Regions from separate parts of the Shewanella sp. MR-4 genome, predicted to be linked through region 1. Evidence: predicted binding sites of a transcription regulator. Region 1 holds the regulator's gene; each other region holds the start of a gene.
What was found. The regulator MetJ, encoded in region 1, represses methionine synthesis genes. The targets are predictions, from matches to a motif close to TAGACGTCTAGACGTCTA.
Positions count from the first base shown of each region.

Region 2: metK (methionine adenosyltransferase) is a predicted target of MetJ. The motif match lies at 1,830-1,847, and genes of this name have one in related genera.
Region 3: msrA (peptide-methionine (S)-S-oxide reductase MsrA) is a predicted target of MetJ. The motif match lies at 1,495-1,512, and genes of this name have one in related genera.

Region 1 covers NC_008321.1:4,110,490-4,115,251, reverse strand. The annotation lists gene nrfD (NrfD/PsrC family molybdoenzyme membrane anchor subunit) at 1-720, shown strand, start outside; gene SHEWMR4_RS17970 (sulfite exporter TauE/SafE family protein) at 834-1,577, opposite strand; gene metJ (met regulon transcriptional regulator MetJ) at 1,679-1,993, opposite strand; gene metB (cystathionine gamma-synthase) at 2,216-3,379, shown strand; gene SHEWMR4_RS17955 (bifunctional aspartate kinase/homoserine dehydrogenase II) at 3,391-4,762, shown strand, end outside.
Region 2 covers NC_008321.1:896,502-901,263, forward strand. The annotation lists gene SHEWMR4_RS04010 (hypothetical protein) at 1-50, shown strand, start outside; gene SHEWMR4_RS04015 (hypothetical protein) at 57-506, opposite strand; gene metK (methionine adenosyltransferase) at 636-1,787, opposite strand; gene tkt (transketolase) at 2,267-4,261, shown strand; gene epd (erythrose-4-phosphate dehydrogenase) at 4,390-4,762, shown strand, end outside.
Region 3 covers NC_008321.1:2,416,247-2,421,008, forward strand. The annotation lists gene SHEWMR4_RS10665 (thiamine pyrophosphate-dependent dehydrogenase E1 component subunit alpha) at 1-49, opposite strand, end outside; gene astE (succinylglutamate desuccinylase) at 212-1,246, opposite strand; gene msrA (peptide-methionine (S)-S-oxide reductase MsrA) at 1,525-2,004, shown strand; gene pgm (phosphoglucomutase (alpha-D-glucose-1,6-bisphosphate-dependent)) at 2,124-3,776, opposite strand; gene seqA (replication initiation negative regulator SeqA) at 3,848-4,399, opposite strand; gene SHEWMR4_RS10690 (alpha/beta fold hydrolase) at 4,695-4,762, shown strand, end outside.

The DNA.
Region 1 (4,762 bases):
GATTTAACGAAGCCTTTCCATTTTTGGCTGATTTTAATCAACTACAACTTCCAGTCTGTAATGGCAATTGGGGTGTTAGCGCTACTGGCTTACTCCCCCTTGGCATTTGCCTACGCGATTCTTGTGCTGCGCGATGAGCTGCCAAAGTGGGGCTTAGGTTTCCTCGTGCCTATCGCTAAGCTGCTGATGCCCTTTAGAAAACCGATTGAAGTGCTGCTGTTTATCCTCGCGATTGGCGTAGGTGCTTATACTGGCTTCTTAATTTCGGCCATGAATGCCTATCCGATGTTGAACACTGCGGTATTGCCAGCGCTGTTTTTAGTCTCTGGTTTATCGGCGGGCGCGGCGGCTAATGCGGTGCTGGCGCTGGTGATGTTCAAGACCGATAGCCACGACAAGACCTTAGCCAAAATGCATGGCTTAGAGCTGCCAGTGATGGCAATCGAAATCATGTTCCTGTTTATGTTGTTCTGCGCCTTGTACTTTAAGGGCGGAGCGGCAGCTGCGGCGCTAGCATCACTCACCTCTGGCGTGTGGGCGAGCGTATTCTGGATTGGCGTGGTCGGGATTGGTTTTGGTATTCCGCTGTTGTTTATGCTGTTGCCGACCGCGACTCGCCACAGCAAGGGGGCGATGATTATGGTGGCCTGCGCCAGCTTAACCGGTGTGTTAGCACTGAGACACTTTATTGTATATGCGGGACAAAGCTATCTAAGTTAGTGTTTTGGTTCAATGCAATATCGATGGGATACATCACCTATCCCCTGCAAGCAAAAAGCACCGATTAACGGTGCTTTTTTATGGGGGCGATTAGCAGGATTTTATTGCGGTAATTATTGCGGCAATAGCTCAATCACAGATTTCACCGTGAGCACTAAGGCGCTGATAGCGCAGAGGGCTAAGGTGGCCATCTTGGTCTTATGCTTATCCACATTCCCCACCAGTTTGCCTGCCACTAAATAGCCTAAAAACACTGATGGCAACAGCATCAGGGATAACCATAAATGCTTGATTTCGAGCAGACCCGTCACCCCAAGAATGACCAGGGCTATGGTCGAGCTGAAGATAAAGAAGGCTGACAATGCGGCGCGAAATTTGGAGGCATCCTTACCCGCCAACAGAATCGCCATCGGCGGACCACCAATGGCGGCGATATTACCGAAGATCCCCGAGACCACGCCCGCGCCAAACAGGGTTGCTTTGTTCACGGGAAGAGTCAATTTATACAGGCTCAGCACCACGGCGACTGCCACAATGCCAGCAATCGCCAGACCAAGAATCGGCTGCGGCGCAAACAGTAGCAGGCTGGCACCGATAAAACCTCCGGGCACTCGACCGATGAGCGCATATTGCAAACCATTGAATTCTAAATGGCCGCGTTCACGCAGCAGGGTGAGTAGGGCGATGGAAAAACCCATCACAATCACAGGGGCGGGCACTAATTCGGGGTCGACAATATACAGCAACGGGCTCGCCACCACGGCAAGGCCAAAGCCAATCAGACTCTGGGTGAGGGCACCTAAAAACACAATCACAGACGCAATGGCGAGCGTTTGTGGATCTATCAAGGAGAACATAGGATTCCATCAAAACAAAATAGGGATCGTTACTCTAACCCATCAAGCAAGATGAGTATTAACGATCCCTAATGATAAGTAGGATATTGGACGCTTAAGCGTTATTCCATATCTTCCCACTCGATCCCCATCTCGTCCATCAACCGTTTCGCTTCGGCGGGAATGCTGTCTGGGCAATCCTTCGATAGATCGGCATCATTAGGCAGAGGCTGGCCGGTGTAGGCATGCAAAAACGCTTCACACAAAAGTTCGCTATTCGTCGCGTGGCGCAGGTTGTTGACCTGACGACGGGTACGTTCATCCGTGAGGACTTTTAGCACTTTGAGCGGAATAGACACAGTAATTTTCTTTACTTGTTCATTCTTCTTGCCATGTTCAGCATAGGGGCTGATGTATTCCCCATTCCATTCAGTCATTGACTCACCTGTTATAACGCTAAATTCGGGGCAGATTTTAAACCCTTACAGATTACAGTCAAATTATTGCTACTATTTCTTAGTGATTGCAAACAGATTTCTTTATGTTTAGACGTCTAAACGTCTTAACGCCTATTGACGATGCCACTGGGCTTAGGTACATTTAGACGTCCAGACATCTCTTTGCGAACTTAGGAGTTCCCGATGACCGCAGGCAAATTAGTGACCGAACGTCAATTAGCCACATTAGCAGTGCGTCAGGGTATCGAAAGCGATACTCAGCATGGCGCGGTGGTGCCGCCAATTTACCTGTCGACTAATTACGCCTTCGATGGTCATAAAAATCCTCGCGAATTTGATTACAGTCGTTCCGGCAATCCTACCCGCAGCATCTTAGGTGATGCCTTAGCTAAGCTGGAAAAGGGCGCAACTGGCGTGGTGACTTGCACTGGCATGGCAGCCATTACCTTAGTCACTACCTTGCTCGGCCCAGATGACTTGCTGGTGGTTCCACACGATTGTTACGGCGGTTCGTACCGTTTATTCACCAACCTCGCGAAAAAAGGCCAATTTAAACTGCTGGTGGTCGATCAAACCGATGCTCAAGCGCTTGAGCAAGCCATCGCCCAGCAACCTAAGATGGTATGGATTGAAACCCCCTCTAACCCTCTGCTGCGAGTCGTCGATATCGAAGCTATCGCCAAGGCGAGCCACGCAGTGGGCGCTTTAGTGGTAGTGGACAACACTTTCCTCTCGCCCATTTTGCAGCAACCGCTGTTACTCGGTGCCGATATCGTTATCCACTCCACCACTAAGTACATCAATGGTCACAGCGATGTGGTGGGCGGCGCGGTGATCGCCAAAGATCCTCAACTCGGTGAGACCTTACATTGGTGGTCGAACACTTTAGGTTTAACTGGGTCTGCCTTCGACAGTTATCAAACCCTGCGGGGTCTGCGTACCTTAGCCGTGCGCATTCGCGAGCACCAAAGCAATGCCCAGCGTATTCTGGACGTGCTGACGAGCAGCCCTGTGGTGAGCAAAGTGTATTACCCAGGACTTGCGGATCACCCCGGCCATGCCATTGCCGCCAAGCAGCAAAAAGGCTTTGGCGCTATGCTGAGTTTTGAGCTTAAGGGCGGCGAGGCCGAAGTGGTCGCCTTTTTAGATGCCTTAAGTTTATTCAGCGTGGCCGAGAGCTTAGGTGGCGTTGAGAGTCTCGTGGCCGTGCCCGCGACTATGACCCATAGGGCGATGGAGCCCCAAGCGCGTTATGAAGCTGGCATTAAAGACACCCTATTACGTTTGTCGGTTGGTATTGAAGATGCCGACGACTTAGTTGCAGATATTCAAGCAGGATTGGCCGCCGTTGCGGCTTGTCAGTAGAGGAATTCGAGATGGCACGTTGTCACTTACATAAATTTGGTGGTTCCAGCTTAGCCGATGCCGATTGTTATCGCCGAGTCGCCCATATTCTGTTAACCCATGGTCATAGTGATGATCTGGTGGTGGTGTCTGCCGCGGGTAAAACCACTAACTTTTTATATAAATTATTGTCCCTGCGCGATAGCAACCAATTATGGCAAGAAGAGTTGCAAGTTCTTATCAGCTATCAGCAAGGCTTGATTGAGCAGCTGTTATCCAATGAGCAAGCGCGGGATCTGCGTGAGCGTTTAACCACGGATAAAGCTCAGTTAATCAGTCTATTATCTTTAGATTCCCGTAACGATTACCAAATTAGCCATGTGGTGAGCTTTGGTGAGCGTTGGTCGGCGCGCTTAATGGCGGCGCTGCTGCGCGAATCGGGTGTGGCCGCAAGTCATGTGGATGCCTGCTCGATTCTCGTGGCCGATGAGGCCGCCGTACCGCAAATTCGCGTGCAAGAATCCCGCGCCAAAGTACAAGCCTTACTGGCCGCGCATCCTAACGAGCGTTTAGTGATCACCGGTTTTATCTGTGCCAACGAGCGTGGCGATACCTTGCTATTGGGTCGCAATGGCTCTGACTTTAGCGCCAGCTTAATTGCTAGCCTTGCCGACATTGAGCGCGTGACCATTTGGACCGACGTTGAAGGGGTATTTAACGCTGATCCGAATAAGATCAACGATGCGAAATTACTCAAGAGCATGTCCCTCGCCGAAGCAGACCGCTTGGCACGTTTAGGTTCGCCTGTTTTGCATTCGCGCACTTTGCAGCCGCTGTTTAACACCGAGGTGAGCCTCGCCGTACGTTCAAGCTACGCCTCCCATACCGACTTTACCCTGATTGCTCCCCACAGCTCCTCGGCGAGTGCGCCTGTGGTGACTAACCTCAATGCCGTGGTGTTATTTGGCTTTAAGATCGCGGGCGATGTGGCCAGTCTGCTCGAGCAATTAGTCGAAGCAGGGTTAACGCCACTGGCCCATTGGGTATCGGCGCATCAACGGCTTGAGCTTGCCTATACCGCTGAAAACCAAAAACAAGTACAAAAATTATTGGATGCGCAGGCCGAAGCCCTCGGCATTAAAGATCTGCAAATTAATACCGAACTCGGTTTAGTGGCGCTTGTGAGTGCCGATGCCGAGCATTATCGCCGCAGCTTTGCCCGTTTACTGAGCCGCGACGCTAAGCCCTTGTTCAGTGGTGACTTAAGTTTGGTGACCTTAGTACCGCAGTCGCAGGTTAATCTGCTGACGCAAAAAGTGCATCGCCGCTGCGCCGGTCCACGCAAACGCATTGGCGTATTGCTGCTGGGTGTTGGCAATATTGGCGAGGCGTGGGTGAAGCTGT
Region 2 (4,762 bases), 1.5 Mb from region 1:
CGCAGATAAACCTCTTGTGTATGCAAAACGCCCACTTTGACCACTGTTAATCCGGATTACAGGATTAACCATTTCCCCGTCGGGTAATTTCCTTGATAGCCAAAAGGAAGCCGTCCCTGCAAGTACCAGGCTAAACGTTCTTGTGTGAAGTCACATAGCGTGACTTCGGCTAACAATAAGGTGGCTAAGGTATCGGCATCATCTGCGACTAGTGCGCAAATTTCGGCAACGGGCATTATTTTCCACGTTTCCAGATAGGCGGTTTTCGCGATTTGAGCAACGATTTCGCTAGAGACTTGGGGCTTTAAACTGTCGGCTTGTTGATGGTCGCTAACACATAAGCTTTCATAGGGTTCAGTGTAGGGCGGTTCGAAAAAACGGTCGGGATCCCTTTTAAGGCAAGTGGCGATGTCTTCTAGGCTGCCTAAGGTGTTGGCCATGGGCTCGAGATGGCCCACCTTGGTCGCCCAAGAACAGTATTGGAGTTGTGCGATTAACGGCTTCATTGAGTCTCTGCCTTTTGCCTACAATGAAAGCCATCTTGCTGAGGGGAATGGAGTTAGGCAATACATCCTAAGCATAAAAAAACCGCCCTTAGGCGGTTTTTTCGTGCGAAAGCGTGAGCTTAATGCAGATTATAGACCTGCATCGGCGCGCAGTGCGTCAGCTTTATCCGTCGCTTCCCATGGGAACTCGTTACGGCCAAAGTGACCATAAGCGGCGGTTGCTTGATAGATTGGGCGAGCTAGGTTCAACATTTCAGTCAGGCCGTATGGGCGCAGGTCGAAGTGTTGACGGACTAACTTGATTAAGACTTCTTCTGACACTTTACCTGTACCGAAGGTCTCAACGCTGATAGAAGTAGGTTCAGCCACACCAATAGCGTAAGACACTTGGATCTCACAACGATCTGCCAGACCTGCAGCTACGATGTTTTTCGCTACGTAACGGGCAGCATAGGCCGCACTACGGTCAACTTTTGATGGGTCTTTACCAGAGAAAGCACCACCACCGTGACGCGCCATACCACCGTAGGTATCTACGATGATCTTACGACCGGTTAAACCACAGTCACCCATTGGACCACCGATAACGAAACGGCCAGTTGGGTTGATGAAGTATTTAGTGTCTTTGTTAAGCCATTGTGCTGGCAGAACTGGCTTGATGATGGTTTCCATCACGCCTTCGATCAGATCCGCTTGGGCGATATCAGGGCTGTGTTGGGTAGACAGTACGATCGCATCGATACCAACAATCTTGTTGTCTTCGTAAGCGAAGGTGACTTGGCTTTTCGCATCTGGACGTAACCATGGCAGAGTGCCATCTTTACGCACTTCTGATTGACGCTTCACTAATGCGTGGGCATAAGTGATAGGCGCTGGCATCAGAATGTCGGTTTCGTTGCTGGCATAACCAAACATTAAACCTTGGTCGCCGGCACCTTGCTCTTTGGGATCGGCACGGTCAACACCTTGGTTGATGTCTGGAGACTGTTTACCAATCGCATTTAATACTGCGCAAGAATCGGCATCGAAGCCCATATCTGAATGGACATAACCAATTTCACGAACCGTTTTACGGGTTAGTTCTTCAATATCAACCCAGGCAGAGGTGGTCACTTCGCCACCTACTAATACCATGCCAGTTTTGACATAGGTTTCGCACGCAACACGTGCTTTAGGATCTTGGGCTAGAATCGCATCTAGCACAGCATCAGAAATCTGATCTGCAATCTTATCGGGATGACCTTCTGAGACCGACTCAGAAGTAAACAAGTGCTTTGCCATAGTAGGAAAATCTCGTCGTTAGCAATCAAACGTGTAGAAGCATCTACATCTAGACGGCTATTTTAGTGGAATTTCCCTTAGTTGACACCCCCTAAACTAAATATTTGTGTGTAAAGTGAGGTAAGCCCCAAATCGGGGAGCGTTTATAGGTTTTGAGTTCCTGTTCTAACTAAATGAATTGATAGCAGTATGTGGTTTTTGACCAATGTGAGTTACGTAAATCGCCGCTAAATTGGGCTAAAACTAAGGTTGTAGCCTTATCGCTATGGGGGCAATGTAATAAAGGATATAACATATTTGAGTTATTGTATTACAAATATGTTTAATGTGTTTTAAGATGAAATTAGCCTAAACCTTCAAAGGTGTAATCCACCAGACTGGGCATTGGAATGCAATTTTCGTTTGCGTCGCTTCGCTATGTAGGGGAAAATATGCGTCCAAATTGCCCGCTAGACCCCACAAATTAAGCAGGAGAGAGCATGTCTTCCCGTAAAGTACTCGCCAACGCAATCCGTGCGTTAAGTATGGATGCAGTTCAAAAAGCAAACTCAGGCCACCCTGGCGCCCCAATGGGCATGGCAGATATTGCTGAAGTGCTGTGGAATGATTTCCTTAAGCACAATCCGAACAATCCGAAATGGGTAGATAGAGATCGTTTTATCCTCTCTAACGGTCACGGATCTATGCTGATCTACTCTTTATTACACCTGACTGGCTACGACCTGCCTATCGATGAACTGAAGCAATTCCGTCAGTTACATTCAAAAACTCCGGGTCACCCAGAATACGGTTACACCCCAGGTGTTGAAACCACCACTGGCCCATTAGGGGCGGGGATCAGCAACGCTGTGGGTATGGCGATTGCAGAAAAAACCTTAGCGGCACAGTTTAACCGTGAAGGTCACGAGATTGTTGACCACTACACTTACTGCTTCCTCGGCGATGGCTGCTTGATGGAAGGTATTTCCCACGAGGCTTGTTCTCTTGCTGGTACCTTAGGCCTAGGCAAACTGATCGCATTTTGGGATGACAACGGCATCTCTATCGACGGTCATGTTGAAGGCTGGTTTACCGATGACACGCCAAAACGTTTCGAATCATACGGCTGGCATGTGATTGCTAACGTTGATGGTCACGATAGCGATGCGATTCGCGCGGCTATCGAAGCGGCAAAAGCGGTGACCGACAAGCCAACCATGATCTGCTGCAAAACCATTATCGGTTTTGGTTCTCCAAACAAATCTGGTAGCCACGATTGCCACGGCGCACCATTAGGTGATGCCGAAATCGCAGCGGCCCGTGAATTCTTAGGCTGGTCACATGCGCCATTCGAAATCCCTGCCGACGTATACGCAGGTTGGGATGCTAAAGAAGCCGGTAACGCCCGTGAAGCCGCATGGAACGACAAGTTTGCCGCTTACGCGAAAGCTTACCCAGAACTGGCTGCCGAATACGAGCGCCGTGTTCTGAAAGGTGAATTACCAGCAGATTTTGAAGCCAAAGCACAAGCCTTTATCCAAGAATGCCAAGCGAAAGGCGAAGGCATTGCGAGCCGTAAAGCGTCACAAAACGCGATTGCAGCCTTCGGTGCAGTTCTGCCTGAACTGTTAGGCGGCAGTGCTGACTTAGCGGGTTCTAACCTGACCCTGTGGGCAGGTTCTAAAGGTATTCAAGAAGATCCAGCGGGTAACTACGTGTACTACGGTGTGCGTGAGTTCGGTATGAGCGGCATCATGAACGGTGTGTCACTCCACGGTGGTTTCATCAACTACGGCGCGACTTTCATGATGTTCATGGAATACGCACGTAACGCAGTACGTATGTCTGCGCTGATGGGCATTCAAAACATCTTCGTTTATACCCATGACTCTATCGGTCAAGGTGAAGATGGTCCAACTCACCAACCAGTTGAGCAATTAGCTAACCTGCGTATGACGCCAAACATGGCGGTATGGCGTCCATGTGACGCGGCTGAAACCGCAGTGGCTTGGAAAGCGGCTATCGAACGTCGTCATGCACCAACATCGCTAGTATTCAGCCGTCAAAACCTGAAGGCTCAAGTACGTACTGCTGAGCAATTAGCGAATGTGGCAAAAGGCGCTTACGTACTGCAAGACTGTGCAGGTACGCCTGAGTACATCCTGATTGCGACCGGTAGTGAAGTGCAATTAGCGGTAGAAGCTGCAGCTGCGCTGACCGAACAAGGCAAACAAGTTCGCGTTGTTTCTATGCCATCAAACACTGAGTTTGATAAGCAAGATGCCGCTTACAAAGAATCTGTACTGCCAAAAGCTGTGACTAAGCGTATCGCTATCGAAGCGGCCCATACTGACTTCTGGTACAAGTATGTTGGTTTCGAAGGCACTGTTGTTGGCATGACCACTTTCGGTGAGTCTGCGCCAGGCAACGTGCTGCTGAAGCACTTCGGTTTCACCGTTGAAAATGTGCTGAATGCTGCAAAATCACTAGGCTAATCGCTTAGGTGATGAGATTACCGACAAAAGGTTAAACTTTTGAAAGGTTAATCTGTATAATGCGGCCTGCAATCGTTTGCAGGCCGTTTTTGTATATGCAGTATTGTTAAGAGGAAATAAAGACCTCAATGATCCGAGTCGCAATCAATGGTTATGGTCGTATTGGCCGCTCAATTCTTCGCGCTTTATATGAGTCCGGAAAACGTCAGCAAATACAAATTGTCGCAATCAACGAGTTGGCTAAGCCCGAAGCCATTGTTCACCTGACCCAGTACGACACTACCCACGGTCGGTTTCAGCCCAGAGTCAAATTAGTCGATGATCAGATGCTGATCGGCGATGACGTCATCAAAATTCTCCATGAACCGGATCCTGCTAAGTTGCCTTGGCACGAGATGGATATCGATATCGTCTATGAAGCGACTGGCGCCATCTTAGATCGCAACAGCTGCGAGGCCCATATCCACGCAGGCGCCAAACAGGTCTTAATCAGTCACCCTT
Region 3 (4,762 bases), 1.7 Mb from region 1:
AGAAGCCGACACGGTGCACTGTATCAGTGTTGAGTGTTGCTTTGCTCATATTGTGCTCTTGTTATCTCGTTACGCCATGGAAAATCCACAACGCCTAATTTATACGAATATGCCGGATGAACATTACGTTAACGTAAACTACCTATCAACCGTTGGCACAGTTCAAACGACAACTAATCCCCTGTGGGCATGTATATAATGCTTTACAAAACTAGCGAACATCTGGCGCGACTGAAGGGATCAGGCAAATCACAGTGCGATTGCCGATGGGCACCTTAGCATTGGGGAAGACAATCGATTCACATTCCTGTTCGACTTTAATTTCCTGCCCACCCTCTCGGGCCAATACAAAGCCTTTCGGGAACGATCGGAAGTTTTCGACATCGGTCGCGAAGGTAAATTCAAAATCATCAAAATGTTTGTTAATCACCCGACATACTTGATACAGATTCACCTTATCCGCTGAGAATGGCTCAAGCGCTAAGGGTTTGTCTGTGATAAGGCGCATAAACATCTCTTGGGCGGCAATAAAACGCGTCATATCGTTTTGCCCCATGGGATACACCTTACCTAATTCAATGGTAAAGGCATCGGCGCCATACTGCTCGGAGGAAAAATAACTAAAGGTGGTCGTCGGCTCATGGTGAAATAACACAGTATCGACGCCACTGGCCGCTAAAAACATGATTTGCTCGGCGCTGTAAGCACGGCCGGGACGATAGGGATAAATCGCAAACTTTTCGTGTTTTGACGCACGCATCGCCGTGTGTAAATCGTAGTGAATACGCTGGCGCCCTGCTGCTGCGCCCTTAAAGAAGCGGTCGACATAGGCTTCTAATTTTTTTGCCCGCACCCGCTCAGGATTCACTAATCCCGGTGGGTTTGAATGCTCGCCACTAAACAGACGATTCATGTTCTCGTCGATAATGCGAGTCCCATTATTAATCGCTAAAGGGTTACCAATAAGAAAGAGCGTGCGTTGTTTGGCGATGATTTTTTGTTGGAGAAGCTGTTTGATTAAGGTATTGCAGAGTTCGATGGGGGCGGTTTCATTCCCGTGGACACCGCAGGAGAGAATGACATCCTTACCTTGGGCTTGTACTGGCTCAAAAACGATGACGCCGGTGTCCCACACTTCGACTCGAGTATGTTCCCCTAAGGTGAAACTAAACTCATCTCCGAGGGTTTCAGGATTGGCGAGGGTCAGCGCGAGAAAATCCTTCGAATCTAACAGAGCTTGTAACACAGAATTCTCCTTATAATAGCGTGTTAAAGGCGTGTGTGATGGTAATAACTGCCTGTTTCATGGCACTTATCGCTACCCGCCTTAAAAAGCGCATCCATACTAACACAAGTTTTTGGGCCGTTACTCTGTCATTCTGGTCAAACAAGCGCATTTCGCGGCAAAACCACAGCATCTTAGCCGCCTTTGGTCGACATAGGATTAATTTTGTCGACACACTTGCTTTTAGGCATGAGTTTTATCACAATCCTTAGCCATCTAGACTTCTATCAGGATTTATCATGGCGTTAGCAACTTTCGGTGCCGGCTGTTTTTGGGGCGTGGAGTATTTCTTTAGACAAGTCAACGGCGTGACCAACGCGACCTGTGGCTATATGGGTGGCAATAACGACGCGACCACCTATGAGGAAGTCAAAAAAGGCAAGACAGGCCATGCTGAAGTCGTGCAAGTGGAATTTGACCCTGCGATTGTCAGCTACGACGAGTTATTAGATGTGTTTTGGAAGAACCACAACCCCACCACACTCAATATGCAGGGCGGCGATATCGGCACTCAGTACCGCAGTACCATTTTCTTCCATGACCGTGAGCAAAAAGCGACGGCCGAAGCTTCTAAACTGGCCTTTGCCCGCTCGGGCCGCTGGGGATTACGCCACATTGTGACTGAAATTGTACCTTTGCAGCAATTCCATGTGGCAGAGGAATATCATCAAAACTATATCGATAAGAACAACTTACCAAGTTGCCATCTCGAGTATTGATCATCACCATTTAGCATCTGCGTGAAAGGCTTGGCTTCTCATCGCTGCAAATAAAAACGCACTCATAGGATTTCCATGAGTGCGTTTTTTATCGGTAAAAAGAATGCTTAACTGCTAGGTCAGGCGCTAAGCGCCTTATCAATCAAGGCCTGTGCGTCCTTAATGATATCGGCAAGATGCTGCTCACTGATAAAGCTCTCACCGTAAATCTTAAATAACGCCTCAGTGCCCGACGGCCGCGCCGCGAACCAACCATTGGCCGTCGTCACTTTAATGCCACCTATCGAGGCATTGTTACCTGGGGCGTGGGTCAATACGGCATCAATCTTCTCACCCGCCAGCATAGTAGCGTTTAAGGTCTCGGCATTAAGCTTGGCAAATTTGGCTTTGTTCTCAAGACTAATCGGGCTGTCGATACGCTTGTAGAAGCTTTGACCGAATTGCGCCACTAATTCTTGATGGCGTTGCCCAGGCGTCTTGCCAGTAACCGCGAGCATTTCGGCCGCTAGCAGTACCAGAATAAAACCGTCTTTGTCGGTACACCAAGTCGTGCCATCACGGCGCAGGAACGCCGCGCCCGCACTCTCCTCACCACCAAAGGCAATAGTCGCCTCGGCTAACCCATCGACGAACCACTTAAAGCCGACAGGGACTTCGAGTAATTTTTTGCCATGGAAGGTACAGATTTTATCGATAAGCGCGCTCGATACCAGCGTCTTGCCGATGGCTAACTGCTCGCTCCATTCGGGTCTGTGGGTCAGCAAATAATCAATTGCTACCGCTAAATAGTGGTTGGGATCCATCAGCCCTGTGCCCGGACACACGATGCCGTGTCTGTCGTAGTCAGGATCGTTACCAACGCATAAATCGAAGGATTCTTTGTGGGCAAGTAAGCCTGCCATCGCATAGGGAGAAGAGCAATCCATACGGATCTTGCCGTCTTTATCGAGCGACATAAAGCTAAAACTTGGGTCGACCTTATCGTTAACTAAGGTGATATCAATGCCATAGTGCTTGGCAATCGGTGCCCAATAATGAATACCCGAGCCGCCTAATGGGTCAACGCCCAATTTCAGCTTAGCCTTAGCGATAGCGTGCATATCGACCACATTGACTAAATCCGCGACATAGGGCGTGATCAAATCAATGGCATGCACATAACCCGAAGTTAACGCATCGGCATAAGCCAGCTTATTAACGCCCTTAAGCCCTGCGCGCAGGTAATCATTAGCACGGGACTCAATCCACGCTGTGATATTGCCTTCGGCTGGGCCGCCATGGGGAGGATTGTACTTGATACCACCATCCTGCGGTGGATTATGGGATGGCGTAATAATCAAACCATCGCTTAACGCGGCGCCACTCAGCGCCGCTTCACGATTAGCGCAAATAATGGCATGGGACACCACAGGTGTGGGGGTAAAGCTATCATTTTGCTGAATATGCACAGTCACCTTATTGGCGGCTAACACTTCAATCGCCGACACGTAAGCCGCATAAGATAAGGCGTGGGTATCGATACCTAAAAATAGCGGGCCGTCGATATTCACCGATTGGCGATAATCCACCACGGCCTGAGTGATCGCCCAAATATGGTCTTGGTTAAAACTTGCTTGAAACGCCGTTCCACGGTGACCCGAGGTCCCGAACGTCACACGTTGCTCGGCAGCATCCACATTAGGTTTGATGCTGTAATAATGGCTCATCAGCTTTGGAATATTCACCAGATCCGTCTGACTCGCGGTTTGTCCTGCCCGTTGATGTATTGCCACCTGATCCTCTCCTACTGGAAAATCGGTTAATTAAATGGAAACGCCGCATCATTGCGGCGTCGATAAAGGCGTTATACGCGTTCGGCAATGCCGTTGGCGATTTGGGCATCGCAGCCAAATTGCATTAAGGCTTCGACTAAAATCGCCCGTTTTTTGGCGGTGTTATTGTTGGTCGTGACCCAAAATCCGGTGTTACCGATTTCCTTGGGGTTAGCGGTAGCACTGGCCTTGAGTAACTCTTCCCTTGAGCGCGCAAAATAGAGTCGATCGCGACCTTGGATCTGTAAAATTTGCGAGAATTGCGCTTGGCTCTGTTGATATAAACTCTCAAGCAAAAATAAGAAACGACCCACGGCGCCTTTTTGCTGCTCTAACTTATGCTCATCCACCAATTGATTGAAATCGGTCGCAGAGACTAAGGTTTCGACCTGAGGCGCAATCTGTGGCTCAGGCGTCGCTGCCTCTAAACTCGGTTGGCTAATGGCCTGTGGCTGCGCCTGTTCAACCGCATCGACGGACAGGCCGAGTAATCGACGGAGAATGTCAGAGGCGCTCTCACCAATACGTTCCGTTTTGCTGGCAATATGACGATAGAGCTCTTCATCCACTTCGATGTATTTCATAACCTTATTATCCTTTGTTATTCGATAGGCTTAACCGAAAAAGTGCACCACAGGCGATCCTCGCAAAGGATCTGTGCGATCATTGCCCCAGTGTATCTATCTCTATCAATCTGATAAAGCATCATTAATCTAAAAATGCGTGAAATCGCACATCAAATTAGCACAAGCGCGTTAATCGCTGAAAAAGCCAGCAAGTTCGGCGCACGGAGCCTCAAAATTGCCTCAAGACTTGTCAAACTTAACCCATTAGGGGCACAATCCGCAGCACTTTATGTACCACAGCACAGGCGATTCCATGAATTTTGCATCCACAGGTCAAGGAGAAGCAGTCCTCCTTATCCACGGACTCTTTGGCAATTTAGA